DNA from 2 places in the Stenotrophomonas sp. Marseille-Q5258 genome. Region 1 is predicted to be linked to the other one. Evidence: predicted binding sites of a transcription regulator. Region 1 holds the regulator's gene; the other holds the start of a gene.
What was found. The regulator FliA, encoded in region 1, starts transcription of late flagellar genes. The targets are predictions, from matches to a motif close to TAAAGTTTNNCNNNCNNNGGCCGATAA.
Positions count from the first base shown of each region.

Region 2: OC534_RS01535 (methyl-accepting chemotaxis protein) is a predicted target of FliA. The motif match lies at 3,907-3,933, and genes of this name have one in related genera.

Region 1 is NZ_CAMPPN010000005.1:297-7,774, forward strand. Features, by position in the region: partial or broken gene OC534_RS03240 (Hpt domain-containing protein) at 1-401, opposite strand, end outside; gene OC534_RS03245 (protein phosphatase CheZ) at 406-1,020, opposite strand; gene cheY (chemotaxis response regulator CheY) at 1,020-1,412, opposite strand; gene OC534_RS03255 (RNA polymerase sigma factor FliA) at 1,429-2,175, opposite strand; gene OC534_RS03260 (MinD/ParA family protein) at 2,172-3,059, opposite strand; gene OC534_RS03265 (AAA family ATPase) at 3,046-4,752, opposite strand; gene flhA (flagellar biosynthesis protein FlhA) at 4,905-6,986, opposite strand; gene flhB (flagellar biosynthesis protein FlhB) at 7,004-7,478, opposite strand, start outside.
Region 2 is NZ_CAMPPN010000002.1:67,209-74,686, forward strand. Features, by position in the region: gene OC534_RS01530 (excinuclease ABC subunit UvrA) at 1-1,243, opposite strand, end outside; gene OC534_RS01535 (methyl-accepting chemotaxis protein) at 1,311-3,878, opposite strand; gene OC534_RS01540 (arylamine N-acetyltransferase) at 4,129-4,950, shown strand; gene OC534_RS01545 (cysteine hydrolase family protein) at 4,970-5,656, opposite strand; gene OC534_RS01550 (helix-turn-helix domain-containing protein) at 5,776-6,750, shown strand; gene OC534_RS01555 (hypothetical protein) at 6,761-7,462, opposite strand.

The DNA of each region.
Region 1 (7,478 bases):
GCTACCGGTGCGGGCGTGGCCGGGCCGTTGACATCGAACTGGGCGATCAGCTCCGGCGGGGCGTACCCCGGCTCGGTGCCGGCCGAGACCGAGTCCAGCATCGACTGCAGGTAGTCCAGCGACTGCTGGCCGGCGTCGAAGTGGTGCGCCTGCAGGGTGGCCTGGCCGGAACGGGCCATGCCGAGGGTCTCCTCGGCGGCGTGGCACAGCTCCACCATCGCCTGGATGCCGAGAAAGCCGGCACCGCCCTTGAGGGTGTGGAAGCCGCGGAACACGGCGTTGAGCTGATCCGTATCCTGGGGCGACTGCTCCAGCGACACCAGCTGTTCGCCGAGGCGATCCAGGATCTCCTGGGCCTCGAGAATGAAATCGGCGGCAATGTCGTCCGGAACAGCACTCATCGTCTTACAACCCCAAATCGGAGAGCAGGTCGTCAGCGTCGACCTGGGAAACCTGGTGGCGGTCCAGGCCCGTGACGGCCGGGCCGGCCAGGCCGGTGTCGCGCCGGCGCGCGTCGTCTTCCTGCGGCGGCAGGCCGAGCGCGCCGAAGCCTTCGTGCACGCGGCGCACGATGCCGACCACGCGGCGGATGATCTGCCCGGTCAGATCCTGGTAGCTCTGGGTCAGGGCGATCTCGGTGAGGTTGTGGCGGATGCGGTCCAGCTGCAGGTCCTGGTCCGGACTGAGCCCGTTGGCGCGCAGTTGTTCGGTCAACGCGCGGCATTCTTCGGCCAGGTCCAGGGTGCGGTGGGTGGCCTGTTCGGTCATCGCCACCACGTGGTCCAGGCGCGCGCAGGCGTCGTCCAGTTCGCCGGCTTCGCTGGGCAGGCTGGGCAGTTCGCCCAGTGCCTGGCCGAGCTCGCGCGCGAGCCGGTTCAGGCCGGCCATCATCGGCTGCGTGCGCAGGGCCGCCAGCGCGTCGATTTCCCGGCGCCAGCCGGCCTCGTCGCCGCCTTCCAGCGCGGCCAGGGCGTCCTGCAGGCGCTGCACCAGCGCCGATTTGTCGCTGAGGGTTTCCATCAGGCGCTCGCTGCCAGGCGTTCGAAGATCTTGCCGAGCTTCTCTTCCAGCGTCTGTGCGGTGAACGGCTTGATGATGTAGCCGTTGACGCCGGACTGGGCCGCTTCGATGATCTGCTCGCGCTTGGCTTCAGCCGTCACCATCAGCACCGGCAGGGTTTTCAGCTTGGCGTCGGCACGGATCGCCTTGAGCAGGTCGATGCCGGTCATCACCGGCATGTTCCAGTCGGTGACCACGAAGTCGAACGGCTGGCTCTGCAACAGTGCCAGCGCGGCATGCCCGTCCTCGGCTTCGGCCGTATTGGTGAAGCCCAGATCGCCCAGCAGGTTCTTGACGATACGACGCATGGTCGAAAAATCGTCGACGATCAGGATACGCATGTTCTTGTTCAAAGCACTTTCCTCGATTTCAAGGGTTTTCGAGGCCGGCGTCGGCCGCCTCGAAGATCTTCAGTCGGCCGCGCAGGCGCAATACCGCCTGGCCGTGGATCTGGCACACCCGGGATTCACTCACCCCGAGCACCGCGCCGATTTCTTTCAGGTTCAATTCCTGTTCGTAGTACAGCGACAGCACCAGTTGTTCGCGCTCGGGGAGCAGGCCGATCGCATTGCCCAGCTCACGGCCGAACTCGCCGCGCTCCAGGACCTGCTGCGGGGTCGGGCCGCCCTGGGCGACGGTATCCAGCTCGCCCTGGTCCTCGATCCGCGATTCCAGGCTCAGTACCTGGCCGCGTGCGGCGTCTTCCATCAGTCGCAGGTATTCCGGCAGCGGCATGTCCATCGCGTTGGCCACTTCGGTGGCGCTGGCGGCACGGCCGGTGCTCTGCTCCAGGCGGCGGATGGTGGCGGCCGCATCGCGTGCACGGCGGTGCACCGATCGCGGCACCCAGTCGCCACGACGGATCTCATCGATCATCGACCCGCGGATGCGGATCGACGCGTAGGTCTCGAACGAGGCGCCCTGGTCGGCGTCGTAGCTGCGCGAGGCCTCGATCAGCCCCATCATGCCGGCCTGGATCAGGTCATCCACTTCCACGCTCGCCGGCAGACGCGCGGCCAGGTGGTGGGCGATGCGCCGCACCAGGTCCGAATGCTGGGCGATGCACTCGTTGGCGGCGGTACGTTGGACCTCTTTGTACTGTGCGGCGCCTTTCATGCGGCCACCCCGCGTTGTTTGAGGATGCGTTCCAGGAAGAACTCGACGCCGCCGCGCGGCTCGGTCGGGGCCTGCCAGCGGGCGGTCCGGCGGGCGATCTCGGTGATCGCCAGCGCCGACGGACTGGACGGGTAGGCCTTGACCACCGGCTGCTGGCGCTGCACCGACAGGCGCAGCCAGTCGTCCTGCGGAACGCAGCCGAGGTAGTTGAGCGACACGTCGGCGAGGAACTTCTCGCAGACCCGGGTCAGCTTCTCGTAGAGCACGCGGCCTTCGTTGGGGTCGCGCACCATGTTGGCCACCACCTGGATGCGGTCCACGCCGCGCTCGCGGGAGAGCACCTTGATCAGTGCGTAGGCGTCGGTGATCGAGGCCGGCTCGTCACAGACCACCACCACGGTGTCCTGTGCGGCCTGGCAGAAGGTGAGCACGCCATCGGTGATGCCGGCGGCGGTGTCCACCACCATGATGTCCAGCTCGCGCTCCAGCTCGGAGAACACGTTGACCAGGCCCACGTGTTCGGCCGGCTGCAGTTCGGCCATGTGGCGGCGACCGGACGCGGCCGGCACCACCAGCACGCCGCCCGGGCCCTCCATGATCACTTCCTCCAGCGTGCAGCGCCCGGCGACGAGGTCGGCCAGGGTCACCTTCGGCTGCAGGCCGAGGATCACATCGATGTTGGCCAGGCCGAGGTCGGCGTCCAGCAGCAGCGTGCGTTTGCCCATGTCCGCGAGCGCTACGGCCAGGTTGGCCGAAACGTTCGTCTTGCCCACGCCGCCCTTGCCGCCGGTGACGGCGATGGTGCGGACAGGGCCCAGCGGTTGGCTGCGGGTAGCCGACAACGGGAAGGTCTTGGTCAGCTTGGCGTACTCACGCGACGGCATGGTTGAACTCCGGGTTGCAGGGCATATCGGCCGCGCGGCGCAAATCTTCAAGGCGAAGGACGAGATTGGCCGCACTGGCGCGGTGCAGGTCCTCCGGGACGTCCTGGCCGTCGGTCACCCAGGTGATCGGCAGGCAGTGGTCTACCGCCACGGACAGGGCGGTGCCGAAGCGGCCGGTCTCGTCCAGCTTGCTCAGCACCACGCCCTGCGGGTTGGCAGCGCTGAAGCGTCGGACCACTTCGTCCATGTCGCCGAAGCTGGTATTGGCCGGCAGCACCAGCAGGGTGCGGATGCGGTCGGCGGCCCGCAGCCACTGCAGCTGCGCGGCGAGGGCACGGTCGCGCGGACCAAGGCCGGCGGTGTCGATCAGAACCAGCTTGTAGTCCTGCAGGCGCTCCAGCAGCTGGCTCAGGTCGGTGCCGCTGTTGGCTTCATGCACGGCGATGCCAAGCTGGCGGCCAAACCCGTAGAGCTGCTCGCGGGCGCCGATGCGGCCGGTGTCGGTGGTCACCAGGGCCACGTCGCGTGCGGCGTGCTTCTCGGCGAAGCGCGAGGCCAGCTTTGCAATGGTGGTGGTTTTGCCGGCACCGGTCGGACCGACCAGGGCGATCACACCACCGGCGTCAAGCGGATCGACCGGGGCGATCGGCAGCTTCTTGGACAGCAGGCCCAGCATCAGCCCGCGGCCGCGATGGGCTTCGGTATCCAGCGGGATCTGCAGGGCCACGTCGCGGCTGATGCCGGCATCGAAGCCGTACTCCTCCATCAGGTCCAACGCGGCCGCTCGGACCGGCGAGCCACGCAGACGCTCGTCGGTGAAGCGATGCATTTCGCGCTCGATCACATGGCGCATGCCGGCCACTTCGTGACGCAGCTGGCGGATTTCCTCGTCGTCCCGGGGCACCACGGTCAGTTCCGGTGCGGGGCGCGCAACCGCATCGGCCGCGATGTCGGCTGCAGCAGCGGCGACCGCGACCGGCAGTGCCGGCGGTTGCGCCACCGGCACGGGGTCCAGGACCGCCGACACCGGCGCGGCCACGGCGGCGACCGGCAGCGGCGGCATCGTCACCGGCGCCTGGGCCGGCGGTGCATACATCTGGATGTGCGGGGCATCGTCCATCGGCGGGTCGATCACGAAGCGCGCGCGGTTGATCGGCGCGGCGGCCGGTGCGGCCGGGGCCGCGATCGGCGCGGGCGCAGCAGCGGCCGCCTGTTCGACATTGAACGGCGCGAAGATCTGCTCCGGCAGCGACGGTTCATTGACGGGGGTGGCCACACTGGCCCGCGACAGCGTGGCGGCAAAGCCGGCGCTGCCCGGCGGGGGCACGTTTTCGTTGGCGGTATCCAGCGTGCGGCCGGTGGCGCCAACGGCCGCGCGCGCCAGGGCGGCCACGGCCGAGGTGGTGGCCGCGACCGGTTCGGGGGCGACGACCGGGGCCTTGCGGCGCGTGACGGCGGCGATCACCGCATCGGCGGCGCTGCGCGGGCGCGGCACCGGCGGCGGCGCGACATCCTTGCGCGAGGCTTCCAGGGCGCGCTGCACGGCGCCTTCGTCATAGTTGGCCGCAGCCACGATCTCCACGCCTTCCTCGATCCGGCGGTTGGACAGGATCACCGCGTCAGGACCGTGTTCCTTGCGCACCAGGTTCATGGCCGAGCGCATATCGGAGGCGACGAAGCGTTTGATTTTCATGCTGTGGTACCGGGACTGGGGCGGCGGGGTGGTGGAAGGGAAGCGCTGGTTGTCGGTGGTCTGCACGGTCCGGGTTTCCCTCTGTGTCCTGCTGCGGTGATGTCAAAAGTGGGGGTGTCTGTTTTCTGGCGCGTTGCCGTCGGAGTACCGGCTCAACTGATCGTGCCGACCAGCTTCAACCGTTTGTCCTCCGGCACCTCGCTGTAGGCCAGTACCGACAGCGAGGGGACGCTGTGGCGTACCAGCCGTGCCAGCGCGGCACGTACCGGGCCGGGTACCAGCACAACCGCCGGCTCGTTCTTCGCTTCCTGCTTGCCGACACAGTCGGCCAGGCTCTGGTGCAGTCGCTCGGCGAGTCCGGGTTCCAGCGCGGCGCCGTTGCCCTGCGTGGACTCCTGCAAGACGCGTTCCAGTTGCGGGTTGAGGGTGAACACCGGCAGCTCCGCCGACATGCCGGCGATCTCCTGCACGATGAAGCGGCCCAGCGCGTTGCGCACGGCGGCGGTCAGCACCGACGGGTCCTGGCTGTTGGGCGCGTTCTCCACCAGCGCTTCGACGATCTTGCGCAGCTGGCGGATCGGAATGCGCTCGATCAGCAGGTTCTGCAGCACCCGCACCACCGCCGACAGCGGCAGCGACTTGGGCGTGAGGTCCTCCACCAGCTTGGGGGCGCTCTTGCCGAGGTTGGCCAGCAGCTGCTGCACTTCCTCGTGGCCCAGCAGTTCCGGGGCGTGCTCGCGGATCAGGTGCGACAGGTGGGTCGCCACCACGGTGGCGGGGTCGACCACGGTGTAGCCCATCGACTCGGCATGGGCGCGCTGATGCGGCTGGATCCAGGTGGCGTCCAGGCCGAACGCGGGGTCCTTGCCGGCGATGCCGTCCAGCGCGCCGAGCGCGCTGCCCGGGTCCAGGGCGAGCTCGCGGTCCGGGTGGATTTCCGCCGTCGCTACCGGCACGCCGTGGATGAGCAGGCGGTAGCCGGTGGCCGGCAGCTCCAGGTTGTCGCGGATGTGGACCGAAGGGATCAGGAAGCCGATGTCATGGGTGAGTTTGCGGCGCACGCCCTTGATCCGTGCCATCAGCTCGCCGCCCTGGTTCTTGTCCACCAGCGGGATCAGCCGGTAGCCCACTTCCAGGCCCAGCGGATCGACCGGACGCAGTTCGTCCCAGGTCAGCTCGGCGGTGGGCGAGGGCGTGGCGCCGGGCAGGCCCGGTGCATCGGGGCGGCCGGCGCTTGCGGTTTCAGCGGCGCGGGCAGCCGCGGTGCTCTTCTTCCAGAGCTTCCAGGCGATGAAGCCGAGGATGGCGGCCAGCGTCAAGAAGGCGACGTTGGGCATTCCCGGGACCAGCCCGACCACGCCGAGGATGGCCGCGGCGATGGTGAGCGCGCGATGCTGGCCGAACACCTGGCCCATCATCGCCTGGCTCATGTCCTGCGACCGCGAGGCGCGGGTGACCAGCATCGCCACCGCCGAGGACACCAGCAGTGCCGGCAGCTGCGCCACCAGGCCGTCGCCGATGGACAGCAGCGTGTAGGTGGCCGCGGATTCGCCAAATGGCATGCCGTGCTGCAACACGCCTACGGCCAGGCCGCCGAGCATGTTGATGAACAGGATCAGGATGCCGGCGATGGCGTCGCCGCGGATGAACTTGCTGGCGCCGTCCATCGCACCGTAGAAGTCGGCTTCCTCACGGACTTCCTCACGACGGGCCTTGGCCTCCTCACGCGTCAGCAAACCGGCGTTGAGGTCGGCGTCGATGGCCATCTGCTTGCCGGGCATGGCATCGAGGATGAAGCGCGCGGTCACTTCCGAGACGCGTCCGGCGCCCTTGGTGATCACCACGAAATTGATGATGGTCAGGATCGCGAACACCACGATGCCCACCGCGTAGTTGCCGCCGATCACGAACTCGCCGAACGCGGCGATCACCTTGCCGGCCGCCTCGTGGCCGTTCTGGCCATTGAGCAGGATCACGCGGGTGGAGGCCACGTTCAGCGCCAGGCGCAGCATGGTGGTGATCAGCAGCACGATCGGGAAGATGGTGAAGTCGAGCGGCCGCTTCACATAGACCACCGCCAGCAGCACCATCAGCGAGATGGCGATGTTGAAGGTGAACAGGGCATCCAGGACCGGCGGTGCCAGCGGCACCACCACCATTGCCAGCAACGCCAGCACGATCAGCGGGGCACCCAGCCCGTGGCGGATCATATCCAGCGCCTTGCGCACGTTCATTCCTGCAGGCTGGGCGCTCACGGGCGGGCTCCGTTGGTGAATTCTTCAATGTCGATGCGCGGCGAGGCCGGCATCGGGCCGGAACGCCAGCTGCGCAGCTGGTAGACGTAGGACAGGACCTGGGCGACGGCCGAATACAATCTCACGGGGATTTCCTTGCCGAGTTGGCCTTCCCGATACAAGGCGCGTGCCAAAGGCGGCGCGGAGACAATGGCGACCTTGTTGCCGTCGGCCACTTCGCGGATGCGCAAGGCGGTTTCATCCACCCCCAGGGCCACCACGGTGGGGGCGCCCATCCTGCCGCCGTCGTACTTCAGGGCCACGGCGTAGTGGGTCGGGTTGACCACCACCACGTCAGCGGTAGGCACCGCTTCCATCATCCGTCGGTTGGACATCTGCTGCTGCAGCTGGCGGATGCGGCCCTTCACCTCGGGGCTGCCCTCGCTCTCCTTCATTTCCCGGCGCAGCTCTTCCCGGGTCATCTTCAGCTTG
Region 2 (7,478 bases), on a different contig from region 1:
GCGACAGCGTGGGCGTGGCGCGATCCATCGACAGATAGCCCAGGCCGAGATCCTCCAGGGTACCGATGCGATCGACCAGATCACGCGCGATGCGCTGGGCGGCGATGCGCTTTTCTTCCGACAGGTCAGGGGTGCGCCGCACATCGCTGCCGCCGGCATGTGCGTTGCCACCGGCAGCAACCCGCCGGGCCGTGGCCTTGCGGCCTGCCGCGCGGCTGCGCGTGGCGCTCGCCACCGGCACGTCGAAACGCCCCTCGGCGGCCGGACGCAGCACCTGCGCCATCGCCGCGAGCGACAGCTGCGACAGCGCGCCGATGTCCAGACCGGCGAAAGTGACCGACAGCGCCTCGCGTTTGAGGCGCTTGCCTTCGCACACCGGACAGGTCGCGCCGATCATGTAACGTGCCACGCGCTTCTTCATCATCGCGCTCTGCGTGGTGGCGAAGGTATGCAGCACGTAGCGGCGGGCACCGGTGAAAGTGCCCATGTAACTGGGCTCTTCCTTCCGGCGCAGCGCAGCGCGGGTTTCGGCCGGCGTGAAGCCCGCGTAGACCGGCGCCACCGGTTGCTCCTCAGTGAACAGAATCCAGTCGCGCTGCTTCTTCGGCAGCTCACGCCAGGGGATGTCCACGTCGTAGCCCAGCGTGACCAGGATGTCGCGCTGGTTCTGTCCGTGCCACGCCGGCGGCCACGCAGCTATCGCGCGCTCACGGATGCTCAGCGACGGATCGGGCACCATCGACTGCTCGGTCACTTCGTACACATACCCCAGCCCGTGGCAGTTCGGGCAGGCGCCCTGCGGTGTATTGGGCGAAAAGTCCTCGGCATACAGCATCGGCTGCGCGGCCGGATAGGTGCCGGCGCGCGAGTACAGCATGCGCAGCAGGCTGGACAGCGTGGTGACGCTGCCCACGCTGGACCGCACGCTGGCAGTGCCGCGCTGCTGCTGCAGCGCCACCGCCGGCGGCAGACCGTCGATCGCATCCACGTCCGGTACGCCGACCTGGTCGATCAGTCGCCGTGCGTAAGGTGACAACGACTCCAGGTAGCGCCGCTGCGCCTCGGCGTACAGCGTGCCGAAGGCCAGCGAGGACTTGCCCGAGCCGGAGATGCCCGAGAACACCACCAGCGCGTCGCGCGGCATGTCCACGTCGACATTCCTGAGATTGTGCTCGCGCGCGCCGCGTACACGGACGAATGCGCCGGGCTGCGCCGGTGCTGCCGGCTTCTTTCGTGTGCTCATGCCAGCAGGATAGAGACCACCCCCGCACGCGGCCAGTGAAGGCGCGTGCGGGAACGATCGGCCCGTGTCAGGCGTGCGCCAGACGGGCGCTGCGCGGGGCCTGCGGCGGCTCCACCTCGAAGGCGGCCACCGCCTGGGAGAGATGCCTGGCCTGGCGCTGCAGCGCCTGCGCCGACGCCGAGGCTTCTTCCACCAGTGTGGCGTTCTGCTGGGTGCTGCCGTCCATCTGCAGCAGCGTCCTGCCCACCAGCGCGATGCCCACGCTCTGCTGCTGCGACGCGGCCGAGATGCCCGCCATGATCGCGGTCACCTGCTGCACGCTGCCGACGATCTGCTGCATGGTCGCGCCGGCCTGATCCACCTGGCGCGTGCCCGCGGCGACGGTGTCCACCGAGGCCTCGATCAGACCCTTGATCTGGCGCGCGGCATCGGCACTGCGCTGGGCCAGCAGCCGCACCTCGCTGGCGACCACGGCGAAGCTGCGTCCCTGCTCGCCGGCACGCGCGGCCTCCACGGCGGCATTCAGCGCCAGGATGCTGGTCTGGAAGGCGATGCCGTCGATCACGCTGGTGATGTCGGCGATGCGATGCGATGCCTGGGCGATGTCGCGCATGCTCGCCACCACCTGCCCCACCGAATCGCCACCGCGGACGGCGATGTCGGCTGCCTCGATCGCCAGGCGGTTGGCCTCCTGGGCGGACTCGGCGTTCTGGTGCACCGTGGCGGTGAGTTCCTCCATCGACGATGCGGTCTCCTCCAGGTGCGCGGCCTGGCGCTCGGTACGATCGGCCAGGTCATGGTTGCCGCTGACGATCTCGCCGGCGGCGCCGTTGATCGCCACCGACGCCTGCTGGATCCGCGCGACGATGTCGGTGAGCTGCTGCACGGTGGCATTGGCGTCGTCGCGCATCTGCGCGAATACGCCCTGGAAGTCACCGCGCATGCGCACCCGCAGGTCGCCCTGGGCCAGCGCCGACAGCAGCGCCTGCAGACCGGAGAGATTGCCCTGGAAGGTATCCAGCAGGCGGTTGATGCTCACCGCCAGGGTCAGGACGAAGCCCTCTTTGCCGGCCACGTCGATGCGACCATTCAGGTCGCCCTGCGCGGCGGCATCGACCAGCGCGGCCACTTCGGTTTCCACCGTGGTCTCCAGCGCGCGGCTGCGCCACTCCACCGCCGCGCCCAGCAGTTGGCCGTGATCGGTGATCGGGTTGACCACCAGCTGGTATCGGGTACCGGCGTGCACGATCTCGTGGCAGGCGCTGTCGGGGCCGTGCAACGTCTGCACGACGGTGGCGAACACCGGGTGCAGCTCCTGCGCGGAACGTCCGCGCCAGGCCAGCTCGTCGGTGCCGAGTTCGGCCTGCAGCGCGCGGTTGAGCAGGCTCACCCCGCCATGCGGGTCCAGCACCATCAGGCCGGTCTGTGCGCTGTCCAGCGCCTGCCGCGCACGCGCATTGTCGCGCGCGGCTGCGCGTTCGGCCTCGATCCGTTCACGCAACCGCTGCTGCATGTGCACCAGGCGCTGCGCGAGCTGGCCGATCTCGTCGTACGGGTTGTGCACGGCCAGCACCGTGTCCAGGCGATCCTCGGCGATGTCCTCGGCAAAGCGCAGCGTATCGGCAATGGGCCGGCGCACGGCGCGCAGCACCAGCAGCAGCGTGGCGATCAGCACCAGTGCCACGAGCGCCAGCGTCAGCGCAAACCCCACCGTCATCGCGCGGTCCTGCGCCTGCTGACGCTGGCGGGCGGCATCCAGCGCCGCCCCCTGTGCCTGCTCCAGCTGCTGCAGCGCCGGCGCGATCTGCTCAGCGGTGTCGGCCAGCGACTGCGCTTCCACGTCCAGCCCGACCCGTGCGGCGGTGTAGGCCAGCAGCGCGCCCTGATAGGCGTCCATGCGTGCGCGCAGCGCATCCTGCGTGGCGCCGGGCAGGCCCGCGCCCGGCAGCGCCAGCTCGAACGGCAGGCGCGCTTCGCTGGCGCGGTCGGTATGGGTGGCATCGCCGCTGAGCAGCAGCAGCGCTTCTTCGCGGCGCATGCCCTGCCACTGCGCCTGCAGCAGCGGCGCCGCGGTGGTGTCCAGCACGGTGGCCACGGCCGCGGCCGCCGCTTCCAGCTGCGCGCGCAGGCCCGCGTCGCCGCGGCCCATTTCATCGGCACGGGCATTGAGTGCGGCAATGCCCTCGGCAAACTCGCCGGCGCGTGCGGCCAACGCATGCAGCGCCTCGGCCGTGCCCGGGTCGTGCGGGTCGCGCTGCAGTTGCGCCAGCGTTGCCTGCAGACGGTGCTGTGCCTGCTGCAGCGCGCTGCGGTCGGTGTCGTCGAACGTGAACGCGTAACGGGTCTGCAGCCGCCGTGCGTCGGCCACCTGCGCAGCCAGCGCGGCGGCCAGCGCGGCATCCTGCTGGTGCGCGGCGAACGTCGCCGCCGCCCGTTCGCTGCTGTAGCGGGTGCCGGCGTAGACCAGGGCCACCACCAGCAGGCCGATGCCGCAGACCACCAGGCTGGCCTTCAGTTTGCGTGCGACACTGAGCCGCTGCAGCAGCCCGCGGGCGTGGCCGATGGGAAAGAGGGGCGATGCGCGTCCGCCGGAACGGGCGAACGAGGGAAACAGGCGGCGGGGGATGGCCGACATCACGTACTCCAGGCGGAATGACGCATCGGTATCGGCCGCACGCCGGGAGACTGTAGGCTTTTTTTCATCCCGATCGGCCAGCGCTCGCCGCTGCGCCCGTTGTACCCGGCGCAGGCGACGCCAAGATGACGGCCGCACGCCGCCCACCACCGCGCGACGCAGCGTTCCAGGCGCGCCCGTACCGCCGGCTTGACCTCAACCACGGTTGAGCCGCGACAGTGGCGTCACCTTCCCCGGTGGTGGGCTGCCCATGACCCCGCACGACCTTCACGCGTACCTGCAACGACTCGGCGAACCCACGCCACCACCTCCCACGCTGGCGACACTGGCCCGGCTGCAGCAGCGGCACAACGCCACGTTCCCGTTCGAGACGCTCACCTGCCTGCTGCGCGATGCCGTCGCCATCGACCTCCCCAGCGTGGCGCACAAGCTGCTGCACGAAGGGCGCGGCGGGTACTGCTATGAGCTCAACGGCCTGTTCCTGGCGCTGCTGCAGCACCTCGGCTTCCAGGCCCGCGCGCTGGCCGCGCGGGTGGTGATGGACGCCAGCGACGATTCACCCACCGCGCGTACCCACATGCTGGTGCTGGTGGTCATTGACGGGGTGGCCTACAGCGTGGATGTCGGTTTCGGTGGCAATACGCCGACCGGGCCGCTGCGGCTGGACCAGCGCTTCCCGCAGGCAACGCCCCACGAGCGCTACCGGATGGACCGGTACGAGGATGCGTATCTACTGCGGGTAGACGTGGGGGGCGAGTGGCGACCGCTGTACCGCTTCGACCTGCAGGTGCAGGAAGCCGTGGATCACATCGTCGGCAACTGGTATGTCTGCACGCATCCGGCGTCGTCCTTCCCCGGCCAGCTGCGCGCGGCACTGAGCGGCCCCGGCTGGCGGCGCACCCTCGGCGCCGGCCGTTATGCAGTGCATCGCCACGGGCAGCCGAGTGAGCGGCGCGCGCTGGTCGATGTGGACGATGTGCTGCAGGTGCTGCGCGAGGACTTCGGCATCACCCCACCCACGCACCCACGCCTGCGCGACGCAATCGCCGCGTGGCTGCGCGGCGCGGCCTGACGATGCGGCACCGTCGACGTCAACGTTGTACCGGCAGGGCCAGCACGGCGGCGGTGGACAGGACGCTGCCGAACGCGTCGGCGATTCCGGTCAGCGCGGCGCGGTGCAGCGCGTCGGCGCCCACCACCCCGTTGCCGTCGTACGCCTGCACGCTGCGGGTGGCGACGGCATCGGACGGCACGATCACCTCATAGCCCAGCGGCACCGCATCGCGGGCAGTGGTGGCCACGCAGACATGCGTCATCAGCCCTGCGATGATCAGCGTGCGGATGCCACGGGCCTTCAACTGCGCGTCCAGGTCGGTGCTGGCGAACGAACTCACCGTGGTCTTCCTGACGAGCGCATGGTGGGCCGCCGGCTGCATGCCGGGAACCAGCTGCACGCCCACGCTGCCCTCGGCAAATACGGGTGCAGCAGCCGGGTTGACGTGCTGTACGTGGAACACGGCGATGCCGTTGGCGTCGGCCATGCGTACCAGCCGCTGGCTGTTGGCCAGCGCGGCGTCGCCGTCGGGGATCGGCAGCCGGCCGGTGTAATACTCATTCTGGAAATCGATCACCAGCAGCGCGGTGCTGTCGGCGTGCAGCTGCTGCGGTGCAGTGGCGCCCCCGAGGGTGCGCAGCGTGGGTGCATCGGCGGCCGTCGCAGCGCCGCTGGCAGCGGCCAGGGTCATACCGGCGACGAGGGGAAGAATGAGAGCTTTCATGTGGGGAACTCCGGGGCAGTGACGGGGGGTGGGCGGCGGTGCGCCGACGGCCACCATTGTTCCGCCCCCCTGTTCGCGCCAACAGTGGCCCGGATGCCATTCACTGCTAGGATCGGGCCATGTTGACCGACCCCGCTCCGCACCACGTCGCCGTGGTGGCCTACCAGCAGATCAGCCCTTTTCATCTCGCCGTGCCGTGCATGGTGTTCGGTGAGGACCTGCTCCGCCTCGGCGCGCCCCGCTACCGGTTGAGCGTGTGCGCCGCCGAGCCCGGGCCACTGCGGACCCCGGCCGGCTTCAGCATCGACGTTGCGCAGGGGCTGGAGGCGCTGGCCGACGCCGATACCATCGTGGTGCCGGCCTGGCGCGACCCGGCCGAGCCGGCACCGCCCGCGCTGCTGGACGCCCTGCGCGCGGCCCACGCGCGCGGCGCGCGCCTGGTCGGGCTGTGCTTGGGCGCGGTGGTGCTCGCCCAGGCCGGACTGCTCGACGGGCGCCGCGCCTCGACCCACTGGGTGTTCATGGACGATGTGGCCGCACTGCACCCGCAGGTGCAGCTGCAGCGCGATGTGCTCTACGTGCAGGACGGCACCCTGCTGACCTCGGCCGGTACTGCGGCGGCCATCGACTGCTGCCTGCATCTGTTGCGCCAGGACCACGGCGCAGAGATCGCCAGCCGCGTCGCAAGACGCATGGTGGTCGCCCCGCACCGCCAGGGCGGCCAGGCGCAGTACATCGAACAGCCGCTGCCGGCCACGTTCGGCGACGACCGTCTGGCCGGGGTGCTGGAATGGGCGCTGTTCCACCTCGCCGAGCCGATCGGGATCGATGCCCTGGCCGCGCGCGCCAGCATGAGCCGGCGCACCTTCACCCGGCACTTCCGCAGTCTGACCGGCACCACCTTCAACCAGTGGCTGCTCGACCAGCGCCTGGCCCGCGCACAACGCCTGCTGGAAACCAGTGACACCGCGCTGGAGCGCATCGCCGGCCAGGCCGGCTTCGGCTCGACGGCGTCCCTGCGCAGCCACTTCAGTGCCGCCTACGGCGTGTCGCCTGGCGCCTACCGGCGCACCTTCCTGGGCGCCAGTTCCTGATTGCCACGCGCTAGCGTTTGAGGTCGCGCTCCGGTGCCATCACGTGAACCACCTTGCCCGCCGCATCCAGAAACTCGATCGCACCGTAGCCTTCCGGGGTCACGGTCATCCGCACCCGCGGCTGATTGCCGGCATCGGCCAGCGCCACCATCGGCGTGCCGTCGGCGGCAACACTGAGCTTCACCCGCGTGGGCGCTTCCACACCGGGGACCAGGCGATTGCCGAGCCCGGCCTCGCGGATCAACGGTGGCGCCTGGTTGATCACGAACATCACCGAGCCGTCCGGCGACACCCGCCAGCCCGCCGCATCCATCGCCGGATGATCCAGCGCGAGCACCGCCGCGGTGCCAGCGGGCGTGTCGGCCACGCCGAATCCCCCGCGCTCGCTGCCCGTGTCGTCGTACAGGATCATCCCTGCCACATCGAAGGCGCGCTTGTACTGGATGCCATCGATGATCGGCGGCGGGGTGTTCGCCGACAGCGTCATGCGGATGGTGCCGTCCTCGCCCACGATGTCGATGCGCCTGGCCGTGATCCGCTCGTGATCGACCGCCTCCACCCGCGTCTGTGGCGCGCGGTCGGCGATGATGCGCTGCAGGGTCTCCAGCGACGGCCGTTTCGGCGGGGAACCGGCCTCGGCGGCGGCCAGCGGGGCGACCGGTGCCAGCGCGAGCGACAGAACGGCACGATGCAACGACGTCATCCGGGTCATCGACAACATCCATCAG